DNA from 3 places in the Lysinibacillus sp. FSL H8-0500 genome. Region 1 is predicted to be linked to each of the others. Evidence: riboswitches for the same ligand, from Rfam matches in the RefSeq annotation. Region 1 holds a riboswitch; each other region holds the start of a gene.

The links. Region 1 has a riboswitch for lysine ahead of MHB44_RS01715 (amino acid permease). Riboswitches for the same ligand answer to the same signal wherever they lie in the genome.
Positions count from the first base shown of each region.
Region 2: linked by a shared signal. The riboswitch ahead of MHB44_RS16110 (aspartate kinase) and the one ahead of MHB44_RS01715 (amino acid permease) in region 1 are both predicted to bind lysine.
Region 3: linked by a shared signal. The riboswitch ahead of MHB44_RS11610 (transporter substrate-binding domain-containing protein) and the one ahead of MHB44_RS01715 (amino acid permease) in region 1 are both predicted to bind lysine.

Region 1 covers NZ_CP150292.1:368,756-380,087, forward strand. Annotated here, with positions in the region: gene MHB44_RS01700 (nitric oxide synthase oxygenase) at 1-111, shown strand, start outside; gene MHB44_RS01705 (hypothetical protein) at 398-958, shown strand; gene MHB44_RS01710 (MFS transporter) at 1,082-2,290, opposite strand; lysine riboswitch at 2,468-2,644, shown strand; gene MHB44_RS01715 (amino acid permease) at 2,725-4,179, shown strand; gene MHB44_RS01720 (GNAT family N-acetyltransferase) at 4,241-4,912, opposite strand; gene MHB44_RS01725 (GNAT family N-acetyltransferase) at 5,080-5,754, opposite strand; gene MHB44_RS01730 (carbon-nitrogen hydrolase family protein) at 5,738-6,619, opposite strand; gene MHB44_RS01735 (InlB B-repeat-containing protein) at 7,045-10,404, shown strand; gene MHB44_RS01740 (hypothetical protein) at 10,766-11,167, shown strand; gene MHB44_RS01745 (InlB B-repeat-containing protein) at 11,307-11,332, shown strand, end outside.
Region 2 covers NZ_CP150292.1:3,384,268-3,395,599, forward strand. Annotated here, with positions in the region: gene rph (ribonuclease PH) at 1-524, opposite strand, end outside; gene racE (glutamate racemase) at 647-1,444, opposite strand; gene MHB44_RS16075 (MarR family transcriptional regulator) at 1,455-1,907, opposite strand; gene MHB44_RS16080 (LuxR C-terminal-related transcriptional regulator) at 1,982-2,203, opposite strand; gene MHB44_RS16085 (thioesterase family protein) at 2,536-3,000, opposite strand; gene sdhB (succinate dehydrogenase iron-sulfur subunit) at 3,197-3,973, opposite strand; gene sdhA (succinate dehydrogenase flavoprotein subunit) at 3,979-5,733, opposite strand; gene MHB44_RS16100 (succinate dehydrogenase cytochrome b558 subunit) at 5,802-6,416, opposite strand; gene MHB44_RS16105 (YslB family protein) at 6,689-7,123, shown strand; gene MHB44_RS16110 (aspartate kinase) at 7,224-8,450, opposite strand; lysine riboswitch at 8,545-8,723, opposite strand; gene uvrC (excinuclease ABC subunit UvrC) at 8,780-10,570, opposite strand; gene trxA (thioredoxin) at 10,757-11,068, opposite strand; gene MHB44_RS16125 (electron transfer flavoprotein subunit alpha/FixB family protein) at 11,240-11,332, opposite strand, start outside.
Region 3 covers NZ_CP150292.1:2,422,424-2,433,755, forward strand. Annotated here, with positions in the region: gene MHB44_RS11570 (alpha/beta hydrolase) at 1-786, opposite strand, end outside; gene MHB44_RS11575 (hypothetical protein) at 1,006-1,215, opposite strand; gene MHB44_RS11580 (5-bromo-4-chloroindolyl phosphate hydrolysis family protein) at 1,517-2,167, shown strand; gene MHB44_RS11585 (toxic anion resistance protein) at 2,164-3,231, shown strand; gene MHB44_RS11590 (DUF6501 family protein) at 3,286-3,483, opposite strand; gene MHB44_RS11595 (glucose 1-dehydrogenase) at 3,814-4,566, opposite strand; gene MHB44_RS11600 (amino acid ABC transporter ATP-binding protein) at 4,733-5,464, opposite strand; gene MHB44_RS11605 (amino acid ABC transporter permease) at 5,477-6,202, opposite strand; gene MHB44_RS11610 (transporter substrate-binding domain-containing protein) at 6,357-7,220, opposite strand; lysine riboswitch at 7,339-7,525, opposite strand; gene odhB (2-oxoglutarate dehydrogenase complex dihydrolipoyllysine-residue succinyltransferase) at 7,916-9,154, opposite strand; gene MHB44_RS11620 (2-oxoglutarate dehydrogenase E1 component) at 9,245-11,332, opposite strand, start outside.

The sequences.
Region 1 (11,332 bases):
TGGACATGGTTAATTCCACCATTGTCACCTGCAACCACACATATTTTTCATAAGCCCTATGTGAATATTTATCATACACCAAATTATTTTTATCAAAAGCCATGCTATTAAGAGTAGGGGGTGTCTGAAAAATTATTTTAAGACACTCCTTTGTTAGAAAAAACTATCAGTTCTTTCGAAAATTTATAACATTATTTACCTATTTTTAAATCAACATTTTCATCTAACTCTAGGGGTCATCACGCTCGCGAAAATAACATATATCGATTAATAACTGGAATGATCGTCTCCTGTATTTATTGTAATAATTTTCCTCTTACATTTTAAATTTCTATACGATTTCGAGCAGACCATTTACATAAAATGTATTTTATTTTCCAAAGGGAAGTGAATCAATATGTTAAACGAGCAATCTCCGAATATTCCATGGCGGCAATTAACAACCGCTTATGGTAGAGGGACCGCTATTCCACAGCTAATTGAGCAAGAGCAATATCAACAGCTAGCTGGATTAATTGAGCATCAAGGTACACTATGGCAGGTGACCCCATGGACTTTGCTGCTCCTTTTAAAACAGCTTGCTAGCAAAAATGCAAAGGATGTTACATTACAAGAAATAGAGCTTTATTTAGCTGTCGCTTATGCAATTACTAAGGATTCCATAGATAGAGTTCAAACGGTTCCAACTATGCAGGAGCTGCTAGATATTCAATATTTATGGTCAGAAAATGAGGAAGAGGATGAGCTGGAATGGGAGGAAGATACGCCAAAAGGCTATGAGCAACGAGCCTTTTTAGGCTACTATTATTTTAGTCATCTCCTTTTACAAGAGGCTATTCCGATTTTTATGGCTATCACTACTGACCATAAAGAAACAGCAGACAGTCTGACCGAATTGTTAGCTTTACTAAGTCAGAGAAGTAGATGGGAAACAAGATTTGAACTGAACCCCGAATAGGTTCACTTTTTTAAAGTGTCCACTAGTCGGGGTTCAATTTATAATGATAGCTACATCCTTTTTTATTAAACTGTCTACCAAATAGGGTTTAGTTCAAATTTTGTTGTCCCCATCTGCTTTTATTTAATGGATATATTCATCTCGAGAGGCTCGCATTGAGCAGAGGAAAAGTACTATAGCTACAACAACAAAGAGCCAGCCTGCAATATTCCAACCACCAAATAGATCATGCAAGTAACCAAAAAGAATAGGGCCAATTGCAGCAAATAAATAGCCTAATGATTGGGCAAAGCCTGATAAATCTGCAGCCTCAAATGCAGTGCGGGTGCGAAGTGTAAAGAGCATCATTGCTAAGGCGAATGAAGAGCCACCTGCTAGCCCTAAAAGAATCATCCATAATACCCCTAAACTTGTCCATTCCATTACAACACCTACAAAGCCTACTAAATAGAAGGATGTAAACATAAGAACAAGAGGTCGCTGTGAAGCCATTTTACTGGCAAAAATGGGTACAGCCAATGCCATTGGAACTTGTGAAAATTGCATAATGGAAAACATCCAACCAGCTTTGTCAGGAGCTAACCCTTGAGATATGTAGATTTCTGGAATCCAAGCCGCTGTCGTATAAAATAATAAAGACTGCAAGCCCATTGCACCTGTTACTGCCCACGTAAGCGGTGATTTCCATAATGGTGTACTTGATTTTTTAGCTGTAGTAGCTGGTTCAGGCTTATTTGATCTCAATTGAGGTAGCCATATTAAAATCGTTAATATAACCAGTACGAGCGCAATAGCTAAGGCTCCTTGCCAGCCTAATGAAGAGTTGGCTATTGGATAGCTTATTCCGGCCCCAACACCAGCTGTTAAATTCATCGACATTGTGAAAAATGCCATGAGTAAGCCTATATGATATGGAAATTTTAATTTTAATAAACCTGGAATCAATACGTTTCCAAAGGCTATTGCTACACCAATGAGTACAGTACCAAATACAAGCAATCCTGTTGTACCAAGTGAGCGTAGGACAATCCCTAAAGCTAACAGAATTGTTGATAAAAATAATGTGAGCTCAAGCCCTAGTTTACGTGCTACAACTGGTGCAAATGGTGATACAACAGCGAAAGCAAGCAAGGGAATCGTTGTGAGAAAGCCTGCTAATACATTGGAAATACCAAGATCATCCCGTATAAAGGAGATAATTGGACCCACAACTGTTAGTGGCATTCTCAACGTAGAAGCTATAAAGATGACTCCAAAGACTAATAGTAAAGTTTTTCCTCTCCAGCTAATTTTTCTACTTGAATAATTAGTGGATTGATGATTTGATGTCAAAATAAAGTCCCCCTGTTCATAACCATTCTAATTGGACTACTATAACACTTTATCACATTATTAAAAATAGTAGAAAATTCATAAAAAATAGAACATTTAACGTTGTATTGAAACGGCAAAGGTCTTATGTTAGTATAATAAACATCATAAATTTAATAATTATATGCCTCATGTTTGTATTGAGGTAGAGGTCGCAGTATTTATAAGTACGCTAATTGAGATGACAAGCATTGAAGAGATTGGTGGAAAGGAAATACTGCCGAAGTGTAAGGGGCCTTGAAAACCTTATGCTGGGGCTGTCTCCGAAAGGAACAGAACTGTCACGTTTACACAACGTGTTGAGCTATCATTTAGAAAACTGAGGATTAACTTAGCCATCACAGTGTTTATGTGATGGCATTTTTTTGCCTCATAAACAGGAAGGAAGCTATATCATGAGTGAAATAAAAGTAAATCAGCTTGGTCATAAAGCACCGAAGCTGAAAAAAGAATTAAAAAGTCGCCATATTACAATGATTTCTTTAGGTGGAACAATTGGGACAGGATTATTTTTAGCCAGTGGTGGGGCCATTGCACAGGCAGGTCCTGGGGGTGCATTGCTTGCCTATGCTTTAATCGGTGTGATGGTATACTTTTTAATGACGAGTTTAGGAGAAATGGCTGCTTATATGCCATCATCAGGCTCCTTTAGTACGTATGCTACTAAATTTGTAGATCCAGCTCTAGGCTTTGCATTAGGCTGGAACTATTGGTATAACTGGGCAATTACAATTGCGGCAGAAATTGCAGCTGTATCCCTGATTATGAAATATTGGTTCCCCGACAGTTCATCAGTGTTATGGACAATCCTATTTATTGCAGTTGTACTCATGTTTAATTTATTATCCGTGAAGAGCTACGGTGAGAGTGAATATTGGTTTGCAATGATTAAAGTGGCAACGGTTATTGTATTTATTATTATTAGCATATTAATGATTTTTGGCATTTTAGGTGGACAAGCGCCTGTAGGCTTTACCAATTTCTTTATTAGTGATGGACCGTTTCATGGTGGCTTCCTTGCGACATTTGGTATTTTCCTTGCCGCTGGATTTTCATTCCAAGGAACAGAGCTGCTTGGCGTAACTGCTGGTGAAACAGATGATCCAGGTAAAAATATTCCAAAGGCAGTGAAATCAGTATTTTGGCGAATTATTTTATTTTATATTTTAGCGATTGCTGCAATCGGGCTGTTAATTCCATTTACAGACGAGCGCTTATTATCAGAGGATATCGCTGTATCACCGTTTACATTAGTGTTTGATCGCCTAGGTATTGCCTTTGCAGCATCTTTGATGAACGCTATTATTTTAACGGCAATGCTATCAGCAGGGAATTCAGGGCTATATGCAGCATCTCGTATGCTATGGCAATTAGCCGTAGATGGCCATGCACCTAAACTTTTCATAAAGCTAAGCCGTCGAGGAATTCCAATCTATGCATTGCTTGCAACATTGGCTGTAGGCTGTTTAGCATTTTTAGCATCATTTTTCGGAGACGGTGTTGTATATATGTGGCTGTTAAATGCTTCAGGAATGTCGGGCTTTATCGCATGGCTAGGCATTGCCTTTAGTCATTACCGCTTCCGTCGAGCTTTTGAAGCACAGGGCTTAGATCCAAAGCTGTTACCGTATAAAGCCAAACTATATCCGTTTGGACCGCTCTTTGCCTTTACCGTTTGTATGATTGTTGTAATAGGTCAAAACTACACAGCCTTTATGGGTGGTAAAATTGATTGGTACGGCGTTCTAGTCTCTTATATTGGGATACCGCTATTTTTACTGCTATGGCTTGGCTATAAAATTAAGCATAAAACGAAAATGCTGCCACTTGAACAATGTGATTTACGTTAGATGCTAAGCACGCACATAAATTCAGCCCCCGTCCATGAAAGAGGACAGGGGCTGAATTTAACTATAATGGCTGAAGTAGAATCGTTTTTCTTTTTTTCAAGTCCTCAATCATGTCGAGCCAGCGCTGTGGTTTATTGGGCAAGACTGTGTAATAATCCTTGATAAAATCTACAACTAAGCTCGCTTCAATTTCTGTTATAGTAGCATCTGTTGGCATAAAACATAAATCAAGCCCCTCTACCGCCTCTCCATCATTTTTCCAAGAAGGATGGACGTACGGGAAATCAAGCCGCTGATAGCCAAGGTGCGATAGTACCTCGCGGCGAACATAAGGATTCATCGCCATGACTCCACCAAATGCAAAATCTTCACGCTCATAGGGATTATATATTTCTGCAAACATACCATACAGTACTTTACCATGCTCTTTTGCCAATCTCTCCAAATCCGCACTGCGATTTACTGCCAGGTAACGCCCGATACCTAGATTGGGTTTACCGATAATTGTAAAATCTGTCATTGCTATATTCCACGCAGGGTAGTAACGATATTCAGTAGCCCCGACAACAGAGCCTTCATGAACTGCGACAAAAACGCGAATGCTTGGATCTTCCAAAGGCTCTTTCCATAAATCAAATGCCAGAACCTCTTCAGGCGGGAAAATTTCTCCTAATAATGTATGCATTTTTGTAAAAAGTGGATCCTCAATTGTTGTAATACGTTTATATTCCATTTACTATTTCCTCCTCTCAAAAATCCGTAACAATGTTTGCTGTACCGAAAGCGTTAGCGTCAGGTACATCCGCCGGGGCTTTTATTTTGATTCAGTGGTCATTTGGACATTCACTGAATGTAGTAAAAAACTAGCATTTATCCCCTCCCTACAAAGGAAGGAATCTTCTACTGAATCAAGATAAAGGGATTTTTCCATTCCATTAATAAACCATAGTTTAAGGATGCCTCGTCGTCTAGGTAATTTTCGACAAGCGCGAGTGGCATGCGTCCACAGCGCAATAAAAATGTTAAGACAGGATCCGTTAACTCACCATTGACGACCGATTGAACATATTGAGCTGCCGATAGACGCTCTGCATATTGATGGTATCCAGGCATACGCCCACCGCCAACAAGTCGATTGAGTTTTTGCTCGACAACAATTTGATACATGGCTTGCATCATTTGTTTACCTAAATTTAGCTTTCGGTACTTGGGATTTATGCAAATATCCACTACATACAATGTATTGCCCATTGGATCATGGTTGCGAATATAGCCGTTATCTGTCATCTCTGCCCAAGTATGCTGTGGATGTTCAGGGTCAAATTGAACACGTAATGCTGTCATGGAGCCAACAATTTCTCCTGCGATTTCTACGCAAATTGCTCCATCTGGAAAAAGTGTGACATGCTTTTCAAGCTGTTGTTCGTTCCACCATAATTCAGCAGGGAAGGGTGGAGGGAAGCAGGCAGCTTGCAAGCGTATCATAGCGGCAAAATCCGACTTTGCGTAATTACGAATAATAGCAGGAATGGGCTTACCACCATCAAATACATATACCTCACTTCGATAGGTCATGATCTTCATCCTTTTCCCAATCAATATATAAATCTGTTCGTCGATCTCTCCATGTTGTAACAGAGCCCTTTTCTCGCACTTCATACAATAAATTGAGATCAAGGTCAGCGGTCACTAGCATATCATGATTGAGTTCACCTTCTGCGAGAAGCCCTTTTGGTGGAAAGGGAATATCATTTGGAGAAATAATCGCTGCTTGACCAAAATTAGCACGCATCAAATCAACAGAAATAGAACCTACTGTACCTGTTAATACAACGTATACTTGATTTTCTATAGCACGTGCATGGCTAGTATAACGTACACGATGGAAGCCGTGTCGGTCATCTGTACAGGAAGGACAGAAAATCACATCTGCTCCTTTAGCTTTTGCCATTCTCACGATTTCTGGGAATTCAATATCATAGCAAGTTAAAATAGCGATCTTTCCCTTTTCTGTATCAAAAACATGCAATTGCTCACCTGCTGCCATATTCCATCCTTCTATTTCAAAGGGGGTAATATGTAATTTCGCTTGTTCTTCAACTTTTCCATCAGGATAAAATAGATGGGCAACATTGTATAAATGGCCCTCACGCTCAATAATATGTGTGCCCCCTACAATATGTGTATTGGTTTTCTTTGCAAGCGTAGTAAATAAGGTCTTGTATTGTGCTGTAAAAGCAGGTAAAGCTGTGATTTCAAGAGGCTCCCCCTTGTCATTACCGATGGACAGCAGTTGTGTTGTGAAAAGCTCTGGAAACAACACAAAATCTGCCTCATATTCTTGAGCCGTTTTTACATAATGCTCACATTGTTGCGCGAAGTCGTCAAAGGAACGAATATCATGCATATGATACTGAATAGCAGATACACGAAGTTTCAATGCCAATCCCCCTTAATGATATAAGATTTACAATCATCATAGCTTGTGTTTCCTTATTTGTCATCAATTCCTAGCATTTTTGTTTGCACCATGAACAACGTCAACAAAATATAAATGATGTAGTTACTACTGAAAGAAGCACTTTTTTACAGATTGTACATCTAGTGTGAAAGGCCTTCAATTTTTTTTATAAATTAGCCAACATGACTCGGCTATTGAAAAAGGAAAATTGAATTTTCAATTTTTTTGTAGTTGAATGTTACTTTCAGATAATATAAAGTAAAATTAGAAATAAACAGCTAACATCAATTGAATAAAACTTTATAGCATTATATTACTTTTTAATAATATATAGATAGTCTTCTGTTTTAAGGAAGTGGTGATATACCTAGTAATTTAAATCTAATGAAAAGGAGTAACTCTGTATGCAACGAAAAACAAAGCAAGCCCTAGCACTTATAGCAATTGTTGCCTTGTTTATGCAAACGCTATTTGGTAGTTTACCAGCCATGGCAACAGGAAATCTGTCCCCCTTGCATATCACAATGACAATAAACGGACAACCATATAATGAAGGAGACACTGCCACAAGCCCTGTAGAAGTACAGGTAGCAACGACCTCTGGGGATAGCGCAGGGATTGAAATTTCACAAGATGCGCGCACAACATGGCAGCCCTTTGACGATACCCAGCCATTGGTTATTACCGAGGAAGGCGAGCATGAGCTCTGGTTCCGTCTAGCAGATGTGGAGGAAAAGCGTATTATCAAAATTGATTCGCGACTAGTGCAACCGTTGCAATTGATGAAAACAACGGCAGCGAATAGTGTGATTATTTATGTCGATGCAAAAAGCAATGGAGGCAATGGCGAAAGTTGGACAACTGCCTATAATAATTTACAACAAGCACTTGATGATGCAAAAGCAAAGTTACAGGTGGATCCAACAAAAAAGCTACAAATCTGGCTGGTAGCAGGTACGTATAAACCAACAAAAGAAGCTGATGGAACGGGTGCCCGTTATAGAACCTTCCAAATGCAAAACAATGTAGCGATTTATGGCGGATTTAATGGAACAGAAAGCCATTTAGAAGCACGTGATTGGGTAAACAATAAAACGATTTTAAGTGGGGATATTGGGATAGTAGGGGATAACACTGATAATGTTTATCATGTGTTGTATCATCCAAATGGTTTAAATTTGAATACTACAGCTATTTTAGACGGTGTAACGATTACGGGAGGGAATGCAAATGGTAGCTTTTCACATAGATCTGGAGGGGGTATGCTCAATGAGAACGGTAGCAGCCCTCAGCTAACAAATGTGATATTTGATAACAATACCGCAAATTCATATGGAGGCGGCATGTTCAATAATGGGAGTAGTAGCCCTCAGCTAACAGATGTAACATTTGATAGCAATAATGCAAATTCATATGGAGGCGGCATGTGCAATTGGAGTAGTAGCCCCACGCTAACAGATGTGACATTTGATAGCAATAATGCAAATGTGTATGGAGGCGGCATGTACAATTGGAGTAGTAGCCCCACGCTAACAGATGTGACATTTGATAGCAATACCTCAAGTTATGGAGGCGGCATGTACAATAATGGGAGTAGTAGCCCCACGCTAATAAATGTGACATTTGATAGCAATACCTCAAGTTATGGAGGTGGCATGTACAATGATGGTAGTAGCCCCACGCTAACCAATGTGATATTTAATAGTAATACTGCAAATTCGAATGGAGGCGGTATGCTCAATAGTAGCAGTAGCCCCACGCTAACCAATGTGATATTTGATAGAAATAATGCAAATATGTATGGAGGCGGCATGCTCAATAGTAGCAGTAGCCCCACGCTAACAAACGTCACAATGAGTGGCAATAAAGGCACATATGTTATTTATGGCGGTGATGCAAACAGTAAAATTCAAAATAGTATTATCGTAGGCAATAATGGAGAACCAGCACTTCATTCAAACGTCGGAGGTACGATTGGAAATAGCTTATTGGATGTAGAGGAAAATGGGGAAGTTGTAGCCAAATTTTCTGGGGAGATACAAGGAGAAACGTATACACCTGAAGCAATTTTTATGGACCCAAACCAGCAAGATTATCAACTACGAATAAAATCCCCAGCTATTGATAGAGGGCAGAATATTTTGAATAGGACGCAAACTGACCTTGCGGGAAATCCACGTATCCAAGGAAGCGCCATTGATTTAGGGGCATATGAAGCCAATTTCTATGAAGTAATATATAAAGAAAATGGTGCAACGGTAGGCGATGTACCGATTGGTAAAATGACCTATCAGCAAGGAGAGACAGTAACTGTCCAAGCGAATAGCGGCAGTTTGGAAAGAACAGGCTATACATTTACAGGTTGGAATATGCAAGCAGATGGGGAAGGAACGTCATACACAGCAAATGATACGTTTCAGGTGACAGCGAATATCACCCTATATGCCCAATGGACAGCGAATCCAACGTACACGGTGACCTATAATCCAAATGGTGCAACAGGTGGTGATATACCAGAGGACACGCAAAGATATGAAGAAAATACGAGTGTGACAGTGCAAGGTAATAGCGGCAATTTAATCAAAACGGGCTATACATTTGCAGGTTGGAATACACAGGCAGATGGTCAAGGAGATAGTTATGCAGAGAATGGAACTTTCACAATGGGTACAAGCAACCAAATATTGTATGCCAAGTGGATACCGAACACCTATAAAGTAACCTTTGAATCCAATGGTGGTAGCTATGTAGCCGAACAACAAGTTCTGTATAACAAGAAGGCAATTGAACCTCCTATGCCAAGCAAACAGGGCCATACATTTGCTGGCTGGTATACGGATAGAGATGAGAAATGGGATTTTGCCGTAGATGTCGTCACAAAGAATATCACCCTATATGCCCAATGGAAAGTCATTTCCAATCCGCCACCTGTCTCAAATGACAACGGTAACAACAACGGCAATGACCATTCACTGCCTGCAAAGGTGAAAATCACCTTGCATACAAACGGCGGCACAGCGCTAGCGCCCATTGACATGGCCTATAATACAAAAATTAGTGACTTACCTGTCCCAACACGAGAAGGCTATCGCTTTGATGGCTGGTATCAGGATGAGGCACTGACAAAGCCATGGGTAGCAGATACGGTACTGCGTGAAAATATTTCGCTTTATGCTAAATGGGCAGCATTACCTGTGGAAGAACCTCAGCCACAGCCTGAACTAGAAGCACCAAGCCCAACCGTAACATTTAGCGATATCCAACGGCATTGGGCACAAGAAATGATTGAGGAACTAGCGACAGAAGGCATTATTCAAGGCTTTGAGGACGGTACTTTCCGACCGAATGAATCGATTAGCCGCATGCATGTCGCCGCATTACTCACAAGGGCATTTTCTTTTGAACAAGTAAGAGAAGGCCATGATTTCAAGGATGTTTCCCTAACACACCCTTACTATGAGGCGATTATGACCTTACAACAGGCGGGTATTGTCGATGGGACAAATGGTGCGTTTCTGCCAAACGAAAAGATGACAAGAGCACAATTAGCGAAGGTGCTAGTAGGTTTAATGGGCCGAACACCCGAAGGCACAAGCTCCTTTACGGATGTAGACCAGAAGCATTGGAGTGCAGGCTATATTGCCGTGTTAGAGCAAGAAGGTATTGCACTTGGAGATAATGGTAAATTCCGACCGAATGACCCTGTTACACGTGCACAGTTTGTGACATTTTTATATCGTGTAATGCAAACAATCGATTCATAAAATGATGCAGTCCTTTTCAGTATTAGTTATGTTACTAATGCTGAAAGTGGCATTTTTTTAGGATTGTACACAGAGACATGTCCTTCAATATTGAGAGAAGTAAAATCTAATTTTCTCCTTTTTTATAGTTGAATATTACTTTTAGATAATATAGATTAAAATTAGCAATCAATAGTTATTATCAACCGAGTGGGAGTCTTACAGTCTGACAATGTGGGATAAACTTTATAGCCTTATATTATTTTTAAATAATATATATAGTTTTCTACTTTTAAAGTGAGGTGAAAAGTGGTGATGTGCCTATCGGTTTAAATTATTGTCTATCTAACATTCAAATCTAATAGAAAAGGAGTGACTCTATATGCAACGAAAATCAAAGAAAACTTTAGCGTTTGTAGCCATCGTTGCTTTATTTATGCAAACGCTATTTGGTAGTTTACCAGCCATGGCAATGGAAAATACATCTACCTTGCATATCACAATGACAACAAACGGACAGGCATATAAGGAAGGAGACACTGCCACAAGCGCTGTAGAAGTACAGGTAACAACGACCTCTGGAGATAGCGCAGGGATTGAAATTTCACAAGATGCGCGCACAACATGGCAGCCCTTTGACCATACCCAGCCATTGGTTATTACCGAGGAAGGCGAGCATGAGCTCTGGTTCCGCCTAGCAGATGTGGAGGAAAGACGTATCATCAAAATGGATTCGCGACTAGTGCAACCGTTGCAATGGCATAGATTGGGCAACCGCCTATAACGATTTACAGTCCGCACTTGATGAAGCAGCCAGTAAATTAAATGCAGGGGCAACGGCAGTAGAAATTTGGCTAGCACAAGGCACGTATAAACCGAAAAAAGAAGTTGGGGGAACAGGCCCTCATTATAAAACCTTCCAAATGCAAAATAACGTAGCCATTTATGG
Region 2 (11,332 bases), 1.8 Mb from region 1:
AAAATAGCTCCCTGTTGTTCCACAATACCAACACTTGTCGCTGCTAAAAAGTCTGTGACTGGGAATTTTTCGAATGGCTTTTCTTCTGCCACTTTCGCAATCGCCTGTGTCATGGCTACAAATGCTCCTGTAATAGAGGCTGTACGAGTACCACCATCTGCTTGGATCACATCACAGTCAATCCATACTGTACGCTCACCAAGAGCTTCTAAATCGACGACAGCACGTAATGCACGACCAATTAAACGTTGAATTTCCATCGTACGCCCATTAACTTTCCCACGAGAAGATTCACGCGCTGTACGCTGTGCGGTTGCCCGCGGTAGCATTGAATATTCGGCCGTGATCCATCCTTTACCTTGCCCACGTAAAAAGCCAGGAACCTTCTCCTCTAGTGTTGCTGTACAAATTACCTTAGTATTTCCTACTTGAATTAATACGGAGCCTTCTGGGTGTAATAGGTATTCACTAGCTATTGTTACAGGTCGCAGTACATCTGCATTTCTTCCATCAAATCTCGTCATCTCATCGTTCCTCCTAAAAACTTTTGCGCACTCATCTTATCATAATTTGTTCGACTTAGAAAAGGTAGTGGAGCATGCTGAAAACGGCAAAAATCAGCCTAGCCTGTTGCTAAGCTGATTTTTTATTTTAATGTAATACGTTTTATATCAAGAGTACCTTGCTCTAACCAATTTTCAGCGATTGAACGGAAAATTGGTACAGAACCCGTTGCAAAAAATTTATGAGCAGGCACTGCATCAGCATGTGCTAAAGTGCCATTATACGCTAGCATTTCTTGAACATCCTTTGCTGTTTCCTCTGCAGAAGATAAAACATGGACATCTTCTCCAACGACAGCTTCAATTTGTTTTTGTAAGATGGGGTAATGTGTACACCCTAAAATAACTGTATCAAAATGTTGCTTTTTCAGCGGCTTTAAGCCTTCTGCAATTAATTTATTAGCAAAGTCACCTTTATATTCACCACTTTCTACAAGTGGTACAAATGTTGGACAAGCTAGTGGAATAATATGTGTAGACGTATTTAATGATAATAAGGCTTCTTCATACGCCCCACTTTTAATGGTTCCTTCTGTTGCAAGCACAACGACTTCATGTCGCTTCGTTTTCTTTACAGCTGCACGTGCGCCAGCATTAATAACACCTAGTACTGGAAAAGGCATATTTCTTTGTAAACTTTCGAGTGCTACTGCAGTCGCTGTATTACAAGCAATAACAAGCATCTTAATATTCTTTTTTTCAAGTGCTTTCGCCATTTGCCACGTGAAGTTTCGTACTTCCTGACGACTTCTAGGACCATATGGACATCTTGCTGTATCGCCAATATAATAGATTGTTTCGTTTGGCAATCGTTTCATAATTTCCTTTGCTACGGTTAAACCGCCTACTCCTGAGTCAATAACGCCTATCGGGGCTTTCATACTTTCCGCCTCAATCCTGTTTCATGTGTACATGTAGTTTTTCTAAATAGCTTGATAATTGTGCAACTTCTTGTTCTGTAAAGCCGACCAGCTTCTCCTGTAAATAGTGCTGTCTTTTCTCAATAACCTCTTGGATAATGCGTTCGCCTTTTGCAAGAAGATGAACAACAACAACACGGCGATCATTTTCATCACGCACACGCTTTACTAATTCATTTTTCTCCATTCGGTCCACTAAGTCTGTTGTTGTGCTAAAAGCTAAATATAGGCGATTCGATAATTCGCCAATTGTCATGTCACCAAGCTCTTCTAACCACTGCAATGCAACAAATTGTGGCGGTGTAATTGCATAATCAGAAACGATTTCTCGTCCTTTTTGCTTCACGATGGCCGCTATATAGCGTAATTCCTTCTCAACCGTTGCAACGGTTTCAGGTGAGTGCTTTGTTACTTCATCCGACATATAACTATTTCACTCCTAAAAATACGTTGAATAGTTCTATTTTGTCGTTTTTTTCACGAAATAGCAAGTGTCCATTAGTCTAATTTAAATTCTTCTAAGCGTAACAGCTCAATCAACGCCTGAGATCGATTCGTTACACCTAGCTTTTGAATTGTATTGGAAATGTGATTACGCACTGTTTTTTCACTAATACCAAGCTGCTCTGCAATATCTCTCGTTGTTTTTTCAGCTAATAAAAGCGCAAATATTTCACGTTCTCGGTTTGTTAAAAGAGAACGATGATGAGAGCCATTCATTCAGTTACACCCTCCTCCCCCGCACGTATTGTAACTTATGTTAAGGGGTGAAGAGCGGTGACGGCTATTTGCATGAATATTACATGTTTCCTTAAAAATTTCAAAAATTGTATCTTTCTTTTCAAAATTTGAAGATAAATTTCACCATGACTAGCCATCAAAATAATTTCTACTATTTTAATAAGGAGAACCGTTGTTTTTACAGGCTGGTTGTTCCCCACTTAAACAGTATGGTTTACCTTATGTTTTGCAGTGGAATTCATACAGCCCTTAGCTGTCGCTTCACTCATCTGTTAATACAGGATAGATTTTTAAGCTAAAATAGCTACTCTTTAGTGAGAAATCGTGGACAGACTCACTAATTGAGCTTTTTCCTCTTCAGAAAGAGGCACACTTTTTCCTGTTCTTGTGTCCATTTGTACAAGTGTGCCACGACCTGTGAAGCAAAGCTCATCTTTTTGATTTTTTGCTAAATAATGAATATCTAATGATGAATTGCCGACTTTTGCGATTTTTGTGTAGATGCGGAGTATATCATTAAAAAAGACCTGATTTATATAGTCACATTGTAAATCAGCGACTATTGGAATACTTTTCGCCTCATGCTCTGCTGCTAACGGCATTAAAACACCTAAATGGCGAAGATATTCAATTCTTGCTTGCTCAAAATAAATAAAGCTCACTGTGTTATTCATATGCCCAAACATATCTGTCTCTGAAAAGCGTACACGTACTTCAGTATAAAAAGAAAAATCCTTTACCCATTCTTGAAAGTTTTTAATATAATTTGCTTTCATGTGAACACCATCCCTCTTATTTATTTGCCAGATAAGCCACTATGTTTGATGGATATATCATAGCAAATATTAAATGAATATAGATTCATTATAAAAGAAAATACTATGTTATCCTAGACAAAAACATTCGGTAAAGTCTATCAATATAAAAAACTCCCTTACACACAAAGTATAAGGGAGTTTAGGTTGTCCATTATTAGTCAACGAAGTGATCTGAACCGAAGAAGTTACGGAACATTTGCACTGTTGTTGCACGATTTAATGAAGCGATTGATGTTGTTAAAGGGATACCTTTTGGACATGCAGCTACACAGTTTTGAGAGTTACCACAGTTCGCAAGGCCACCATCACCCATAATCGCATTTAAGCGTTCATCTTTAATCATCGCACCAGTGGGATGAGTGTTGAAAAGACGTACTTGTGATAATGGAGCTGGTCCGATGAATGAAGCTTTTTCAGACACATTTGGACATGCTTCCATACAAACGCCACAAGTCATACATTTTGATAATTCATAAGCCCATTGACGTTTACCTTCTGGCATACGAGGACCTTCACCTAAATCATACGTACCATCGATTGGTACCCATGCTTTAACTTTTTTCAGTGCGTTGAACATACGTTCACGGTCAACTTGTAAGTCACGAATAACAGGGAATGTTTTCATTGGCTCAAGTTTAATCGGTTCAGTCAATTGGTCAACAAGTGTTGAACATGATTGACGTGGACGGCCATTGATGACCATTGAACATGCACCACAAACTTCTTCTAAACAGTTCATATCCCATGCTACTGGTGTTGTTTTTTCACCATTTTCAGTAACAGGATTTTTTTGAATTTCCATTAAAATCGAAATTACGTTCATACCATGACGGTAAGGTACTTCGAATTTTTGCCAGTATCCATTGCCGCTTGTAGTATCTTGACGTAAGATTTCCACTTTAACCATTCTTCCAGTATTAGCTGCGATCATAACTTTTAGTCTCCTTTCGCAGAGTAGTCACGTTTACGTGGTGGGATTAAAGAAACGTCGACTTCTTGGTATGTGATGATTGGATCACCTGTAGCAGGATCAAACTTCGCCATTGTTGTTTTTAAGAATTTCTCATCATCACGGTTAGGGAAATCAGGTTTGTAGTGTGCACCGCGAGATTCATCACGTAGTAATGCACCTTTTGTCATTACTTTCGCAAGGTATAACATATTTTTTAGCTGGCGTGTAAAGTGTGCGCCTTGGTTACTCCATTTTTGCGTATCATTGATGTTGATGTTTTCCCAACGTTGCAACATCTCATCAAGTTTTTGCAATGTTTCTTCAAGCTGATCATTGTAGCGTACTACTGTCATTGTAGCAGTCATCATTTCACCAAGCTCTTTATGCAGTAAGTAAGCGTTTTCTGTGCCATCCATTTTCATGATAGCATCCCATTTGCCTTGTTCTTCTTTGACACGAGCATCATAAAGCTCCTGTGGAAGATCTTCCGCATGCTTTTTAAGACCTTTTACATACTCAACAGCGTTTGGTCCTGCAACCATACCACCATAGATAGCTGATAATAATGAGTTTGCACCAAGACGGTTCGCACCGTGTTGAGAGTAATCACATTCACCAGCTGCAAATAGACCAGGAATTTCAGTCATTTGATTGTAGTCAACCCATAAGCCACCCATTGAATAGTGAACAGCTGGGAAAATTTTCATTGGTAATTTACGTGGGTCATCCCCAACAAATTTTTCGTAGATCTCGATAATACCACCAAGCTTAACATCCAACTCATGTGGGTCTTTATGAGAAAGATCTAGGTATACCATGTTTTCGCCATTGATACCAAGTTTTTGGTTAACACAAACGTCGAAAATTTCACGTGTTGCAATATCACGTGGCACTAGGTTACCATAAGCTGGATATTTCTCCTCTAAGAAATACCAAGGTTTACCATCTTTATATGTCCAAACTCGTCCACCCTCACCACGAGCAGATTCCGACATTAAACGGTTTTTATCGTCACCAGGAATCGCTGTAGGGTGAATCTGGATAAACTCACCATTTGAATAAGACGCTCCTTGTTGATAAACAATAGAAGCAGCCGAACCTGTATTAATAACAGAGTTTGTTGTTTTACCAAAAATAATACCAGGGCCACCAGTCGCCATAATAACAGCGTCTGCACGGAATGATTTAATTTCTTCTGTACGCATATCTTGCGCTACGATACCACGACAAACGCCGTCCTCGTCAATAATAACACCAAGGAATTCCCAGTGTTCATATTTATTCACTAAACCAGCTACTTCGTGTGAACGAACTTGCTCATCTAATGCATATAACAATTGTTGACCAGTCGTTGCACCTGAAAAGGCTGTACGGTGCATTAATGTACCACCGAAACGACGGAAGTCAAGAAGACCCTCTGGTGTACGGTTAAACATAACCCCCATACGGTCCATTAAGTGAATAATGCCAGGAGCTGCATCACACATCCCCTTAACTGGTGGTTGGTTTGCTAAGAAGTCCCCACCATAAATTGTATCATCAAAGTGAATCCACGGAGAATCCCCTTCACCTTTTGTATTTACCGCACCATTAATTCCACCTTGCGCACAAACAGAGTGTGAGCGTTTTACAGGAACTAATGAGAATAAATCAACTTCAGTACCAACTTCAGCTGCTTTAATCGTTGCCATCAGACCGGCAAGACCACCGCCGACAACAATTATTTTGCTTTTCGCCATGATTATTTCTCACTCCTCTTAAAAAATTGCAATGATTGTGTGCTCTTCTACTATAAGCTTCTATTCAATTATACGAATGCTAGAATAGCAGCCACACCAACTACACTTAGAATTACGAAAAGAATGTTTGTTACGTAAGTAGCAATCTTTTGAGACTGCGGAGATTGTGTAATACCCCAGCTTACTAGGAATGCCCATAAACCGTTTGTTAGGTGGAACGTTGCTGATAAAATACCAACAATGTAGAAGCCAAGCATAAATGGATTAGCAACAATTTCTTCCATCATGTTAAAGTTAACATCAGTACCAAGCGCCTTTTGAATACGCGTTTGGAAGATATGCCATGCAATGAAAATCACTAGGAATACACCAGTGAAACGTTGTAAAGAGAACATCCAGTTACGGTATGTACTAAAACGCCCTGTGTTTGGTGTAGCCGTGAATGCAATATACACACCATAGAATGCATGGAATAACAATGGGATATAAATTACAACCCATTCAATTAGCAACAGTAGTGAATGAGGAACTAAATCCATAACTCCCGTTGCATCATTGTAAGACTGTTCACCGCCAACAGCAGTGAAGTTCAATGACAAGTGGAACACCAAGAACAAACCTACTGGAATGACCCCAAGTAGAGAATGTAAGCGGCGCCATAAAAACTCTCGATCTTTCGACAAGACTATTACCCCCCTTAGTACTTAAAATAGCACAACAAAAGAAGTCATCATTTTGTAAATGATACTTCATTGACTGTGTATTTCATCATGGTACAATATTATGACATGTTTATTGTACTCTCAAGAGCTACAAGCGTCAAGGTTGCTCGGCGTTTTTCATAGCGCTTATTAAGGAATTAATCTAGTACATAATGCGTTGTTTTTTCTCGAAAAATCTATTTTTACTTTATTCACATTAAGTTTTAAGAAAATTCTAAGAAAGAAGGATATTCATGTTAAATACTCCATCTCCTACAATCTCATCATTTGGCTATGAAATTATTCGCGATCACATTTTATCTTCTGTACTTGGTAAACATGAAGATGATGTCCTTTATTGGGCTGGTAAGGATCTTGCACGTAAGTTTCCCTGTAAGACGCAAGGCGAGCTAATCGCATTTTTCGCAGATGCCTGTTGGGGTACATTAGAGCTAATCAAGGAATCAAAGGACGGGCGCATTTTCCACTTGACAAATGATCCTGAATTATTGCAAATTAAGCAGCGTAGCTTTAGACTAGAGGCAGGATTTATAGCTGAGCAAATCCAATTGGCAAATGGCTATCTAACAGAATGCTATGATGAAAAGCGTGAAAAGCAGCAGTATATTATGTTTACGGTAAAATGGGATGTGAAGGAACGTATCATCCAGACAATTCCGACAGAGTAACGAAAAGAGGGTCTCTCAAATGATTTTGAGAACACCCTCTTTTTTCTTGCAAATTATTTTGGATCATACCTAGTACATAAAAATACGGTTTCTACTATTATTATATGTGAATCGCTTGTTCTAAATTAAATTCATTATGCAATGCATTTGCTGCCTGAATCATATCATCCTGTGGTACAACAACCGATACTTTGATTTCAGATGTGCTAACCATTTTGACAGGGATATTTTCACGGCGTAAGCGATCAAACATCCGAGCAGCCACGCCAGGATTAGATGCCATACCTGAACCAATAATGGACACTTTTGCTAGTCCAATTTCAAAATCTGCAAAACTAAAGCCTAGTGATAATTTACTATCCTCTAAAACACGTAATGCTTCCGCAAACTCCTCTTTTAAAATGGAAAAGGACACAGTCGGTTTTAACCCATCAATAATGGCTTGTACAATAATATCTACATTGATGCGATTTTCTGCAAGCACTGTAAATATATCCGCCAATGAAGCATCGGAATAGGCATCATACCCAACTGTTAAACGAATAATATCGGATTCAAAGGCTACACCTCGTACAACTAAATTTTTCTCCATCTCCACTTCCTCCTTCAATAAAGTACCAACTGATTCTCCTCTGCTAGCGCGTATAATCACCGGCATTTGAAATTTCTTGGCTAACTCCACAGCGCGTGGATGAATAATATGTGATCCTAAATTGGCTAACTCCAGCATTTCATCATAGGAAATTTCTTGAAGCTGTTGAGCCTTTGGGACATAACGAGGGTCTGCTGTATAAACACCATCAACATTTGTATAAATATCAACACGTTCTGCATCCAATGCTACAGCCAGCGCAACAGCGGCTGTTTCAGCGCCTCCCTTGCCAAGCGTTGTTACATTATCCATATCGTCAATGCCCTGTTCTCCAGCAACAACTACAATATCGCCTTGTGTAAAATGTTCTTCAATGCGGCTAGCATCTAAATAGTCAATACGTGCATGACTATACATACTATCTGTATGAATACCTGCTTGCCATCCTGTTAATGCCACTGCACCATATCCAGCTTCTTGTAGGGCAATAGCTAATAAAGCACTTGATTGCTGCGAGCAAGTTGACATAAGTACAGCTAGCTCTCGCTTCGATACTTCATCTGTTAAATGCTGAACCATTCTTTTCATCTCATTTGCAGCTTGCCCCATGCCTGCAACTACTACCACCACATCCAGCCCTCTATCCTTTTCGACAATAGCCTTTTGAGCCATTTCTTGAATTTGTTCAGTGGAGGCTAAAACAGCCCCTCCGAATTTCATAACAATTCTAGCCATTTTTTATTCCCCTCTCTGTTTTTTGGAAAACTAAAAGCAGCCTCCACATAACGTGAAAGCTGCTAGTAACATGTACAATCAAGGTAATTTGCCCATGTGTGATAGCTCTCCGAAACGTTTAGAATCGACAGTCTTACATCTCTTAAATGCAAAACCAGTACAACAATGGAAACAACAATGCTGTACTTCGGCAAGCTCCCCTTTCACACAATATCCTAGGATTTGTTCATCCTCAATCGCATTACTTTTGAACCTTGCACCTCTATCATCACTTCAATAGTGAAGTATTTAATTTGTCTAGCCTTTGTATCCATAACCTTAGCATATGTTTATTCCGTTGACAATGATTGTTGCTGAAAATAGGCATAAATATTGCTTGCTAGATTAGCTGGCATCCCAGCCTCCTGTAAAGCAAGCTCACTAGCCTCGCGAATTTTTTTTACTGAACCAAAATGCTTTAACAATTGCTGCTTTCGTTTTGGTCCTACACCCTCAATATGGTCAAGCACCGATTGAATAGCATGTTTCTCATGCTGTTGACGCAAGAAAGTAATGGCAAAGCGGTGCACCTCATCTTGAATACGCTGTAGCAAGTAAAAGCCATCACTTGTTCGCTTTAGGGCAATCACTTCTGGTGGATCGCCAAACAGTAGCTGGGATGTATTATGCTTATCGTCCTTTGCTAAACCTGCAATTGGTATAACAAGCCCAAGCTCATCCTCTAATACTTCCCGAGCCACTTCCATTTGTCCCTTCCCACCATCAATTAACACTAAATCTGGGAACGGCAAGCCTTCCTTTAAAACACGTGTATAGCGACGACGTATTACCTCCTGCATCGCTCCATAATCATCATGCTTGGCAGCTGTACGTGTTTTGTATTTACGATATTCCTTTTTAGCAGGTTTACCATCGACAAACACCACCATGGCAGAAACGGCATCGGTTCCATGCATATGGCTATTATCAAAGGCTTCAATCCGCAGTGGCGCAGAGATGCCCATTGCTTCCCCAAGTGCCTCACATGCACCGATTGTTCGTTCCTCCTGACGTTCAATCAGCTGGAATTTTGCTGCTACTGCAATTTCAGCATTTTTGGTTGCAAGCTCAACAAGCTCCTTTTTTTGCCCTCGCTTTGGCGTTAATACTTTAATCGCTAATAATTCTGTTAAAATAGCTGCATCAATCGCCTGTGGAATAAAAATTTCCTTTGGCTTAATATGCTCTGGCTTTTCATAAAAGCGTCCAACAAATGTTAAAAATTCTTCCTCTGCCTCTCGATAAATTGGAAAAATCGAGACATCACGTTCAATAAGTTTTCCTTGTCGCACAAAGAACACCTGAACACACATCCAACCTTTCTCAACCGCATAGCCAAAGATATCACGATTTGTTGTATCATTTGACACAATTTTTTGCTTTTGCATCACTGTTTCAATATGTGCTATTTGATCTCTGAACTCCTTTGCCCGCTCAAACTCTAAATTTTCAGCAGCTGCAAGCATTTTCGTTTCAAGCTCCTTTTTAACAGCCTCAACACCGCCATTTAAAAATTTCGTTATATCCTCAATCATCTCTTGGTAAACTTGCTGCTCAATGTCTTTGACACACGGTGCTAAACATTGGTTCATATGATAATATAAGCAAACTTTAGAGGGTAATTGCACACATTTTCGTAATGGATACAAGCGATCTAGTAGCTTTTTCGTTTCATTGGCTGCATAGGCATTTGGATAGGGACCAAAATATTTCGCCTTATCTTTTTTTACCTTACGCGTCGTCAGTAGACGAGGATATTTTTCATTGGTAATTTTTAAATAGGGATAGGTTTTATCATCCGTTAGCATCACATTGTACTTAGGGTCATGTAATTTAATAAGATTCAGCTCTAAAATAAGTGCTTCAATATTTGAAGATGTCACAATATAGTCAAAGTCCTCAATTTCACCAACAAGCCTTTGCGTCTTCCCCTCATGTGTACCTGTAAAATAGGAGCGCACACGGTTTTTCAGTATTTTTGCTTTCCCAACATAAATAATCATTCCCTGCCGATCCTTCATCAAATAGCAGCCAGGCTGATCTGGTAAAATCTCAAGCTTGCGTTTTATTAAATCATTCAATTGCCTGCCTCCCCCTCTATTCATAAAATGTCTTTTCTAAATAGACGTATTTTCACCATAACAAAGCTAATTTCCATTAAGAGTGACTCATTTTTCTCTCATCAATCCGTCTGTTGTTTCTCTTTATTATAACGAAAAAAAGCCGAACACATCTATAGATGGTTCGACTTTTGTAAACTTCATTTATTACGCATGCTTTGTGATAAATGCCTCTAAAGCTTCTTTCGGTTGGAAGCCTACAGTTTTATCAACTAGTTCGCCATCTTTAAATAATAGTAAAGATGGGATCGACATGATTTGATACTGTGCTGCTGTTCCTTGGTTGTTGTCTACATCTACTTTTACAATTTTAGCGGCACTTCCTTCAGCATCCATTTCTTCAAGAACTGGCCCAATCATTTTACATGGTCCACACCAAGCAGCCCAAAAGTCTACTAACACTAAACCTTCTTTAATATCATCTTGGAACGTAGCGTCTGTTGCGTGTACAATTGCCATTTGAAATCCTCCTTAAACTTACTATGTTTGTAGTATAGCATGGATAAATTCACTTGAGCGAACAATCTGCCTAGAATGTATTTTTTCCCCTTTTACAGCCTTTTTGTCGTGATGTGTCAACTTTTAATAGCCATAAAAAAGCTGAGGAATTAACTTCCCCAGCCCCTAACATCATGCATTTACTTTTAATGCTTTAAACTCTTCGATTAACAATGGAACAACTTCAAATAAATCGCCTACAATACCGTAGTCAGCTACTTTGAA
Region 3 (11,332 bases), 2.1 Mb from region 1:
TTTAATAACTATATCATCCGTATATTGGGATAAGTTTCCGATCCAAATTAAGTGTCCCCAAGTATCTAATAAACATAGTTTGGAATGTCGTATATTGGCATGGGCTAGCTTGGCATGCTCTGTAGAAACTGAACTATCAAAATTACTATGCATGATCAAGGTTGGACAATTAATAGACTTTAAATCCTTCACGGTTAGTTCCTTGGTTTGCGATAAATCCATTAAGAATCCATGACCTGAACGTTGGCGACGATTCATGTGAGCAACTAATAGAATGTCCTTATCATTAATTTTGTCTTTTGCCTGTTTATATTTTAGAGTGCTGAAAGAGGAAAACATTTGTTTAAACATGAAGCGTGGGAAAACATTCGTTATCCCAGCAATCATAGCCCAAGTATACTTTTCGGTATTAGCATTGAATAAGACTGATGCTAACTTGTATGTTTGATCCTTTGGCGTAAGCCATTCTTTTGTGACTGCCGACTGCAATATAAGTGAACGCGTAAGATGTGGAAATTTATTTGCAAAAATGATTCCCGTTGGCCCACCCGCTGATATCGCTACTACATGCACCTTTGCAATATTTAAATGCTGTAAAAGCTTTACATAGTAGTCACAAGCCATAGAAAGAGTATCCCCTATCTCTTTGGATGTTTTTCCATACCCTGCCCTCGAAGGTGTGATAACAGAGAAGCCGTTCTCTACTAATGCTTCATATCCAAATTCTTCATGACAATTCGAATGCCCACCATGAAAAACAAGTACAGGTTCCCCTATCCCTACCATTGTGTATTCAATGGATAAATTATTAATTGTATATTCACCATATATTTTCCTCACTCCATTAAGCCCCCTTATAAAGATGCTTTCCTTTATCTTAGTATACTATGGGGAGACGTCTGTGCATCCACTCATCTCGAATTGGCTGAGCTGACGATTTACTAGCGGAGGTTGGTAATAAGCACTTCGATATAAGTAAGGTACAGTATTATTCCAAAATGGTCATTATTTAATTTTCATTTTGTGAATTTCAGCAATATATATAGATGCTTCTGTGATTTTCATATATTGATTTTTGGATTCCTTAAAATAGCCTTCTTTGTTTAGATATTCTTTTAGCTTTGCCTTTCTCTTAAATACTTTTTCTTTGATCTGCTGTTCGTATTCTTGTCCATCAGTCTCTTTCGTAATGGATAGCCTATAAATTTTCGTCATGTCGTATTCCCTCTTGTCTAACGTACGAATATAATTGGAAAAAGTTTCATAAAAAAAGTACCTCTCTCTAAATGTAACACCATAAATATTTGCTTGGTGCTTCTTAATTGGATAAAACTGCTCAAAGCTATTCCTTATATGGCCATTATTAGAGAAACAACTTGCTTTTTCTATGTATTATCATTGAGAAAGTTAGCGATTCGCAGTAAAATTTATGTAGAGTTTCTTTTTTCAATGAAACTTTATGTCGATTATTTCGTATAAGAAGATAGATATATTGAAAAGCAAGGAGGCAGGAACAATGCTTAGTGTTGGACAGTTTTTTTCAAGACATACTGCTAGCTTCTTTATTTCGCTCACAACTGTTTCTATCGCAGCAATTGCGGCAAATCCTGGATTCTTCCTTGGTGGTTTACTGTTTGCAGGTTCATATGCGGTGAGTACAGCATTGCTGAAACATAGACAAAAAAGAAAAGTCATGCAAATAGCAGGTATCACAAAAGAAGAATACAAACACATTGAAACACAGCTATCAACAGCGAGTAAACAAATTCAAACATTAAGTCAAAATTATTTACGTGTACGCTCCGTTGCAGCCTTTAAGCAACTACTCGAAATGACACGTATCTCCAAAAATATTGTAAAAATCGTGAAGACTGATCCACGTAAATTTTATAATGTTGAGCCATTTTTCTATGCGCACTTACCTTCTGCTGTCGAATTAACAGAGAAATATTCAATGCTGTCAAAGCAACCTGTGAAGGATAAGGATATTCAATTAACATTATCAAAAACACGTGAGACGTTAACCGATTTAAACGATACGATTCAAATCGATTTAAAGGATGCGCTTGCAAATGATATCGATCACCTGCAAATGGAGATTGAATTTGCAAATCGCTCCAATCTTAGACGTAGAGAACAATTGGATTGGCGAGGCGATGACAAATGACAGCAAATAACCATGCATTTCAGCTCCATACAATACCAGGACTTTCTCCGCTCGTGCAATCCTACTTAGAGACGACTCCACAGCAAGAGGCGATGGCGACATTTGAAACGCTATCGCCTCTTGCCCAAAGTCGTGCATTGCTGTATGCGAGTCAAATTGATTTGGCTAATTTTGAATCATTGCTGTCACTTGGGCATGATTCACAGCGAGCCCTTTCTCAATTTGCAGATCGTATGCTGGCACAGGTCAAGCAAAAAGATGTCACGAAAATTGGGCAAATGCTTGATTCACTTATGCAGACATTGGATCGGGTAGACCCAGCAGCTTTAGAGCCAAAGAAGCAATCCTTTTTGAAAAAAATCTTTAGTAAAACAGAGCCCACTGTCAAACAAACCTTAACAGAATTTGAACGCATTAGTATACAGGTGGAGCGTATTGGCGTACAGCTAGAACGTGCACAGCTCCAGCTTATGAAAGATGTTGAAAACTTAGAGGCACTTTATGCACATAATCGAGGATTTTTTGAGGAATTGGCTACAGCCATTGCAGCGGGTCAAATGAAAAAACAGCAAGCGATCAGGGAGGAGCTACCAGCACAGGTAGTGAATGTTCAAGCAACAAAGCAACCGTTAGCCATTCAGCAGCTCAATGACTTTGCTGCACAAATTGAACGATTGGATCAGCGTATTTATGATTTACAGGTGTCACAGCAAGTCGCACTTCAAACAGCTCCACAAATTCGTATGATTCAGCAGGCGAATCAAACATTGGCTGAAAAAATAGAGTTTTCCATTGTAACGTTAATTCCTTTATGGAAAAATCAGCTTGCGATGATGTTGTCGATGCATATGGATCATCACTATGCCCAGCTAGAGCAACGCTTATCACGTGCACAGGATCGCTTTGCAAGCCCTTCCTTTGAGCAGCAAGTATCGAAATTTAAAGAAACCCAGTTGGAGCTACAGACAGCCATTAAGGACGTTTTCGCGCTCCATACAGCCACTGAACAGGAAAAGCAGCAATTACAAGATGTAGCAAATGCTCGCAGTTTTGAAAGAGACTAACGTATATGAAAAAAGGGTGGCTCAGCAACTCTGAACCACCCTGCTATTATTTGTTTATTCAAAATAATCTTTATAGTAGCCACCGATTTTGCCTGTATTATCGATGATAAAAATGAACTCCTCTGTTTCATTTTTCACTTCATATTCTTTCCCAACTGTTAATACGTTTGACACCAAGTATTTTGATGCATTTGTATGTTTGCAAGTGACTGTACGTAATGTTGGCGCATCTTTCCATTTTAAATGTAACATATGTTTCTCTACCTCTCTTTACTAGCACGAAGCTAATGTCTATTGCTTATTTTATAATATTTTTGGGTCTTTGTGGAGAAAAAAGCGATAGAAGACCTGTTTAAACCAAAAAATTTTGAATAGTTGAGGTGTTAGCATGAGCTTTGGTGGTGTACCGCAATGGTTTTTTATTATTGCCGTAGCATTCGCAATCTGCTTTGTCCTTTATGCAGAGTGGAATTCCAGAAAATAGCTATTCTGTTGAGTGATCTTAAAATTTATTTATAAAAGATAGAAGCGTCTTGCTATATTTTATTGTAGCAAGGCTTTTTACCCGTTCAAATTCAACATTTATCTTCCACCGCTAACGTTTATAATTTCTCCAAGGATATAATTTGAAGCTTCGGAGGAAAGAAAGGCAATTACCTCTGCTATTTCCATAGGTGTTGCCGCCCGATTAATAGGTACAGTTGAAGTCATACGCTCAAGTCGATTATCACCGGGCGCAAATTTATCATGAAAAGGTGTTTCTACTATTCCTGGTGCTACCCCATTTACGATAATTCCATATTTAATTAGCTCTCTGGACATGCCAATTGTCATCGTATTGATCGCTCCTTTAGCAGATGCATAATGAATACTTTCACCTGCTCCACCAATACGTGCGGCCGCTGAAGATATATTAATAATTTTTCCGCTTTGTTTCGGAATCATATATTTTAATACAGCTTGGGAGCATAAGAGAACACTATTAACGTTTAATTTAAACGTTTCTTCCCATAGCTCTTCACACATATCCATAAATGTACTTTGGCGGATACCACCGCCAGCATTATTCACTAAAACGTCAATTGTACCAAATGTAGAAATAGCTTGTTCAACCATTGCATTCACTTCTTCTTGCTGCATCACATCAGCTTGAATGGCAATAGCATCTCCATCTTTTTCTTGGATACGTTGGACGGCTTCCCTTGCAGCCTTCACATTTGAATGATAATTCATAATGACTTTAGCCCCTTTAGCGGCCAGTAGCTCAGCTGTGGCAAGCCCAATACCAGAGCTTGCACCTGTGATAAGAATAACCTTTCCAGATAAATTATGCATAGCTTCCCTCCTATCAAAGTGTTTTCAATAAGTATTCTCGTTAAATCTTTTGGAGGATTTTGTTAGATTACTGATTATGTTTTTTATGGGGGCTATCCTCACCCTGCTAAACAAACGCTAAAAATCCGCTTCACTTTCCATAGAAGGCTACACGGATTTATACGCTTTACTTTAATGTACGCTTTAAAAACTCTTTTGTGCGTTCATGTTGTGGGTGTACTAATACTTGGGTAGGCGGTCCTTCCTCAACAATCACACCTTTATCCATAAAGACCACGCGATCTGCTACTTCTTTCGCAAACTCCATCTCATGTGTGACAATCAACATCGTATTCCCCTCATCGGCGAGCTGACGCATGACCTTTAATACCTCTCCCACCATTTCAGGATCAAGGGCTGATGTCGGCTCATCAAAAAGCATTACATCAGGATTCATCGATAATGCGCGTGCAATCGCTACACGCTGTTTTTGTCCTCCTGATAGCTGGCGTGGCTTAGCATTCACATATTGATCCATCCCAACGATTTTTAAGTATTTTAGCGCTATTTCCTCCGCATCCTTTTTAGAGCGCTTTAATACCTTCATTTGCCCTACTGTACAGTTACTTAAAACATTATGATTATTAAATAAATTAAACTGCTGGAACACCATTCCTAAATGTGTACGATATTCATCGATATTATGCTTATCATCGAGGATGTCTTCCCCTTTATAAATAATTTGTCCACCACTTGGCGTTTCCAATAAATTAATGCAGCGCAGTAATGTTGATTTACCAGAGCCAGAGGAGCCAATTAAACAGACAACCTCACCCTTCTCCACTTGAAAATTCACATCTTTTAACACTTGGTTACGTCCAAATGATTTACTTAAATGCTCAATTTTAATAACAGCCATTTGTGCATCCCCCTATATAGCTTCCTTTTGTTCTTTTTGATAGGCATCAGGTCCATCCAAACGTTTTTCAACATATAGAAGAATGCGAGATGCGGTAAATGTCATGACGAAATAAAGCACACATGCCACAAAGAATGACTCAAAATAGCGGAAATTATTTCCTGCAATTGATTTTGTTTGGAAGAATAGCTCCGTTACCCCAATCACATTTAAAACAGCCGTATCCTTAATATTCATAATTAATTGGTTCCCAGTTGCTGGCAGTATATTACGTGCAACTTGTGGCAAGACAACATAGAACATAATTTTAACATGGTTCATCCCAACCGCTGATGCCGCTTCGTATTGACCTTTATCAATCGACACAATTCCGCCACGCACAATTTCTGCCATATAAGCACCTGTGTTCAGTGAAACAACAACAATCCCTGCTGTGATAAAGTGCATATCAATACCAAATGCAATATCTAATCCGTAATAGACAACCATCGCCTGTACAATCATTGGTGTACCACGGAAAAATTCAACATAGCATGTTAGTATAAAATTAATAAGCTTTAAACTATAAAATTTCAAATTCTTTTTACGAACAGGAATCGTATGCATAATTCCAATGAAAAATCCGATAAATGCACCAATAATTGTACTAATAATCGAAATTAGTAATGTATAATACGCACCTCGTAAAAACATTTGCCAGTTGTTTTCAATAATTGAAAGTATCCATTCAAGACTCATGATGATCCTCCTAACAAGCGGGTGTTGCTTGTGTATATCTTTTTTGTTCTAGTATTCTATGATGGCTAGAACTGTATCATTATGTAGAGAGGTTCTCATTTTAATAATGATGAAATGATAGTGCACGGACCAATAACTAGTCCGTGCAATGTTATTATTGTGCTGCTGGTTGCTGCTTAATTGCATCTTCCATAATTTGCTGACGCTCATCTTCAGAAATACCTTGTAGGATTTCATTGATTTTATCGAGATTTGCATCATCTTTGCGTAAGCCTACAGCAATAGATGTGTTTGAAAGATCTGTTTCAAAGCCTTTATTTTCTTCAAATGAAACATATGAGAATTTATCGTTCGCTGCAGCAGCAGAAATACCCTCTGGACGCTCTGCTACATAGCCATCAATTTTACCAGCCTCTAAAGCAACACGCATTGCTGGGAAGTTTTCCATCGCTGTTTGCTTCTCTACACCCTCAATTTGATCAATAACATTATAGTTTGATGTATTTAATTGTGATGTAATTTTAGCACCTGAGAAATCTTGAATTGATGTTGCCTTTTCAAATTCACTGCCTTTTTTCACAACGATCACAAAATCAGATGTGTAATAGTTTTCTGTAAAATCAATTGTTTGCTTACGCTCTTCAGTTGGCGACATACCTGCGATAATGGCATCAATTTTATTAGACTGTAGAGCTGGCACTAGACCGTCCCATTCCATTTTAACAATGACTAACTCTTTACCTAAACCTTCAGCGATTTTTTTCGCCATTTGTACATCATAGCCACCTGCATATTCTGCATTATCGGCAATTTTTACTGCACCATTGGCATCACCTTGCTGTGTCCAGTTGAATGGTGGATAACCAGCCTCCATGCCGATGCGGAATTCACCGCCACCTTCTTCACTATCAGCTCCAGCATCACCTGATCCCTCTTCTTTTTTGTCGCTAGTGCCACATGCAGCTAGCACAATTGCCGTCATGATCGAGATCATTAGTAACAACCATTTTCTTTTCATGCAAAGCTCCCCTTTTCTGTCAAAAAATAAAACAACTGTACTAAAAAAGACCTAAGTATTTGAACTTAGGTCTTACCTTTTATAACAGTTGCCCAAATCCTCACTATAATTTCCATATTTCCGAGATAGCACAACCTAGTAAATCTGGAAATCATTTTACTAGGACAGTCCTGCACTTATTCACTGCAGACCCAGCATAAAAGTACGAGCTCCTTTTATACTTCGGCGATATTTCCTTCTTCATTGCGTCTTCGCTTGCTTGTACTCAGCAATGAACTAATAAATATCGCGCCTCTACCTCACTTATTGACAACAGTGAGGTTTGTCTATTTAATTGCTACTTAGATACTACTATAAAATGTATCTATTCGTCAAGGTAATTTTATCATTTTTCTGACTAATGACAATATTAGGTGTTTATACTTTCTCTATCCAACTTATAGCAATCTATTTTTAGTGAGAATCCCTCTAAATTCAATAAATTTTTAATAAAAAAAAAGTCATCTATATGTAAAAAGATATAAGCATTTGATATTTCCAATGACTTTTAGACCTTCTTTTTTAGAGGTTGCTTGCTTCATGCTTATAGAGTTTATCGTAAAATAGATCTGCTATTTATTTATGAATAAACAACTTTGCTCAAAACAACAACCCTGCTAAGTGACATCAGCAGGGTTGTTTTAGCCACAAGGGCATTATGAATTTAATAATAAATCTTCTGGGTTTTCAAGTAATTCTTTAACAGTTTTAAGGAAGCCTACAGAATCTTTACCATCGATAATACGGTGGTCATAAGAAAGTGCTAAGTACATCATTGGGCGAATTTCAACTTCACCATTCACTTCTACTGGGCGTTTTTTAATTGTGTGCATACCTAGGATAGCAGCTTGTGTACCATTCATGATTGGTGTAGACATTAATGAACCAAAGACACCACCATTTGTAATTGTGAATGAACCGCCTTGTAAATCTGCTAAGCCTAATTTTTTATCGCGTGCTTTTTTCGCTAAATCAGCAATTGAATCTTCAATTTCAGCAAAGTTTTTACGGTCTGCATCACGAACAACTGGTACGACTAAGCCTTCTTCTGTTGATACAGCTACACCGATATCATAGAAGTTGTTTAAGTGAATTTCATCACCAACGATTTGAGCGTTCACATATGGGTATTTTTTCAGTGCTGCTACAACTGCTTTTGTGAAGAATGACATGAAACCAAGTTTAGAGCCTGTTGACTCGAAGAATTGGTCCTTTTTACGAGAACGTAAAGCCATTACATTCGTCATATCTACTTCGTTAAATGTTGTTAGCATTGCTGTAGATTGTTTTACTTCAAGTAAACGTTTCGCAATTGTTTGACGACGACGACTCATTTTTTCTACAGTTACACGTGATTCATCAACTGCTGGAGATGCTGCTTTTGGTGCTGCTGGAGCCGCCGCAACTGGTGCAGGTGCTGTACCATGTGCTGCTACATCTTGCACACGTACACGACCTTGTGGGTCTACTGGAGATACCGCTGCAAGATCAATGCCTTTTTCACGTGCCAGTTTACGCGCTGCTGGAGATGCGATCACACGCTCACCAGATGTTTCTTCTACTACTGGAGCTGCTGCAACTGGTGCAGGTGCTGCTTGTGGCGCTACTGGAGCTGGCGTTGCTTCAGCTGGAGCCGCTGCTGGTGTAGATGCTGCACCTTCGCCTGCTTCTACTACTGCGATCACTTGACCAACTAGTACAGTATCGCCTTCTTCAGCTAAAATTTGTGTTAATACACCTGCTTCTTCAGAAATGATTTCAGCGTTTACTTTATCTGTTTCAAGTTCAACGATGAATTCACCTTTTTCAACGCGATCGCCCACTTTTTTTACCCACTGTGCGATACTACCTTCTGTAATCGATTCTGCTAATTCAGGGACTTTAATTTCAGCCACTTTTATTTCCTCCTTTGATTAACGTGCATTCTGCACATAAAAGGGCTACTGCCTAGGCAAGTAGCCCAGCTGTCAAAAATTAATATATGATTATTTAACCTTTACTGGCTCAGCAACTGCTGCTTCAATCAATGCTGCTTGTGCTGCTTTATGAGAATCTGCATCCCCTTCAGAAGTAGAGCTCATTGCAGGACGTCCTACATAGCGGAGCTTTTTACCTGCTGAAAGTTCATATAATGTTTCTAATGCATAATTCCATGTACCTTGGTTTTTAGGTTCTTCTTGTACCCATACGATTTCCTTAACATTAGGATACTTAGCAATGATACCAGCAACTTGCTCTTTTGGGAATGGGTAAAGTTGTTCCACACGAATAATATGCAGGTGATCAAAGCCTTCTCCGTCTTTCACACGATCTGCTAAATCAATCATTACTTTACCTGTACCTAAAACAATGCGCTCTACAGCCTCTGGTTTAGTGCCTAAGCCCGGTTGTTCAATCACTTCTTGGAATGAACCATCTGCTAATTGCTCAGCACTCGCTGCTGCTAATGGATGACGTAATAATGATTTTGGTGATACAACTACAAGTGGACGTACCCCTTCTGTACCTAGTAACGCTGCTTGACGACGTAATAAATGGTAGTAGTTGCCCGCATTTGAACAGTTTGCCACGAACCAGTTATTTTCTGCTGACATTTGTAAATAGCGTTCCATACGGCTTGAGGAGTGCTCTGGACCTTGCCCTTCATAACCATGCGGTAATAGAATAACTAAGCCAGATTTTTGACCCCATTTTGCGCGTGCCCCTGAAATAAAGTTATCAAACATCACTTGAGCCATGTTCGCAAAGTCACCAAATTGTGCTTCCCAAACTGTTAGCACATGGCTGTTTTCTAAGTTATAGCCATATTCAAAGCCTACTACACCCGCTTCTGTTAATGGAGAGTTATACACTGTAAACGATGCATTAGCCCCTGAAATATGATGAAGTGGTGTAAAGACATTTCCATTGTTTTTATCGTGTAACACTAAGTGACGCTGTGAGAATGTACCACGCTGTGCATCCTGACCAGTAAAGCGCACTGGTGTACCATCTTGAATAATCGTTGCATATGCTAAAGTTTCTGCATGGCCCCAGTCAATTTTTGCAGAAGCAAAAGCATCACGACGTTTTTCTAAAATCTTGCCAAGCTTTTTCTGTGGCTCAAAGTTTTCTTCAAACACTAAAAGCTCTTCATTGATTTTTTCTAAACGTTCTGCTCCAACGGCTGTATCTAATTGTGGGAACTCAACTTTTAATTCTTCTGGCATTGCTAATTGTTCATGCTCATCTTTCTCAGCCATTTCTTTGACATGGTCATACGCAGCTTGCATTTCTGCATAAGTAGCCGTATCTAATGCCGCAACATCGTCAGCAGATACAAGACCTTCTGCTACTAATTGTTGACCATATAAAGCACGAACTGTTTCATGCTTCGCTACTAATTTATAAGTTTCTGGGTTTGTTACTGTTGGGTCATCTGTTTCATTGTGACCATGACGACGGTAACCGATTAAGTCAATCACAATATCTTTTCCGAACTTTTGACGGTATCTAGCTGCAAAACGTCCCACTTGTGCCACAGCCTCTGGGCTATCTGCATTTACATGAACTACTGGTACTTCATAGCCTTTTGCTGGATCAGAAGAGTAGATAGACGAACGTGAATCTTGCTGCTCTGTTGTGAAGCCAATCATATTGTTGGCGATAATATGGATTGTTCCACCTGTTGTAAAGCCTTCTGTTTTGGCAAAGTTTAACACTTCCGTTACAATTCCTTGACCTGGGAATGCTGCATCACCATGGACAAGAATACCTAAGCCTTTTGCGCGATCATGAACAGCTTGACCTGGGTTTGACGTATCGTCCTGTGTTGCACGTGTAGCACCCAGCACAACTGGATCGCCTACTTCTAAGTGAGATGGGTTGTAAGCAAGCTTAACATTCATACCTGATTCACGTTGGTAAGATGCACCCATATGATATTTTACATCGCCTGTCCAGCCCTTTGTAATTTCAAGGCGGCCATGCTCTGGTATAAATAAATCATTTGAAACATGCGCAAAATCAGCGAACATCATGTCGTATGGTTTATTTAAAATATGTGTTAAAACATTTAAACGACCACGGTGTGC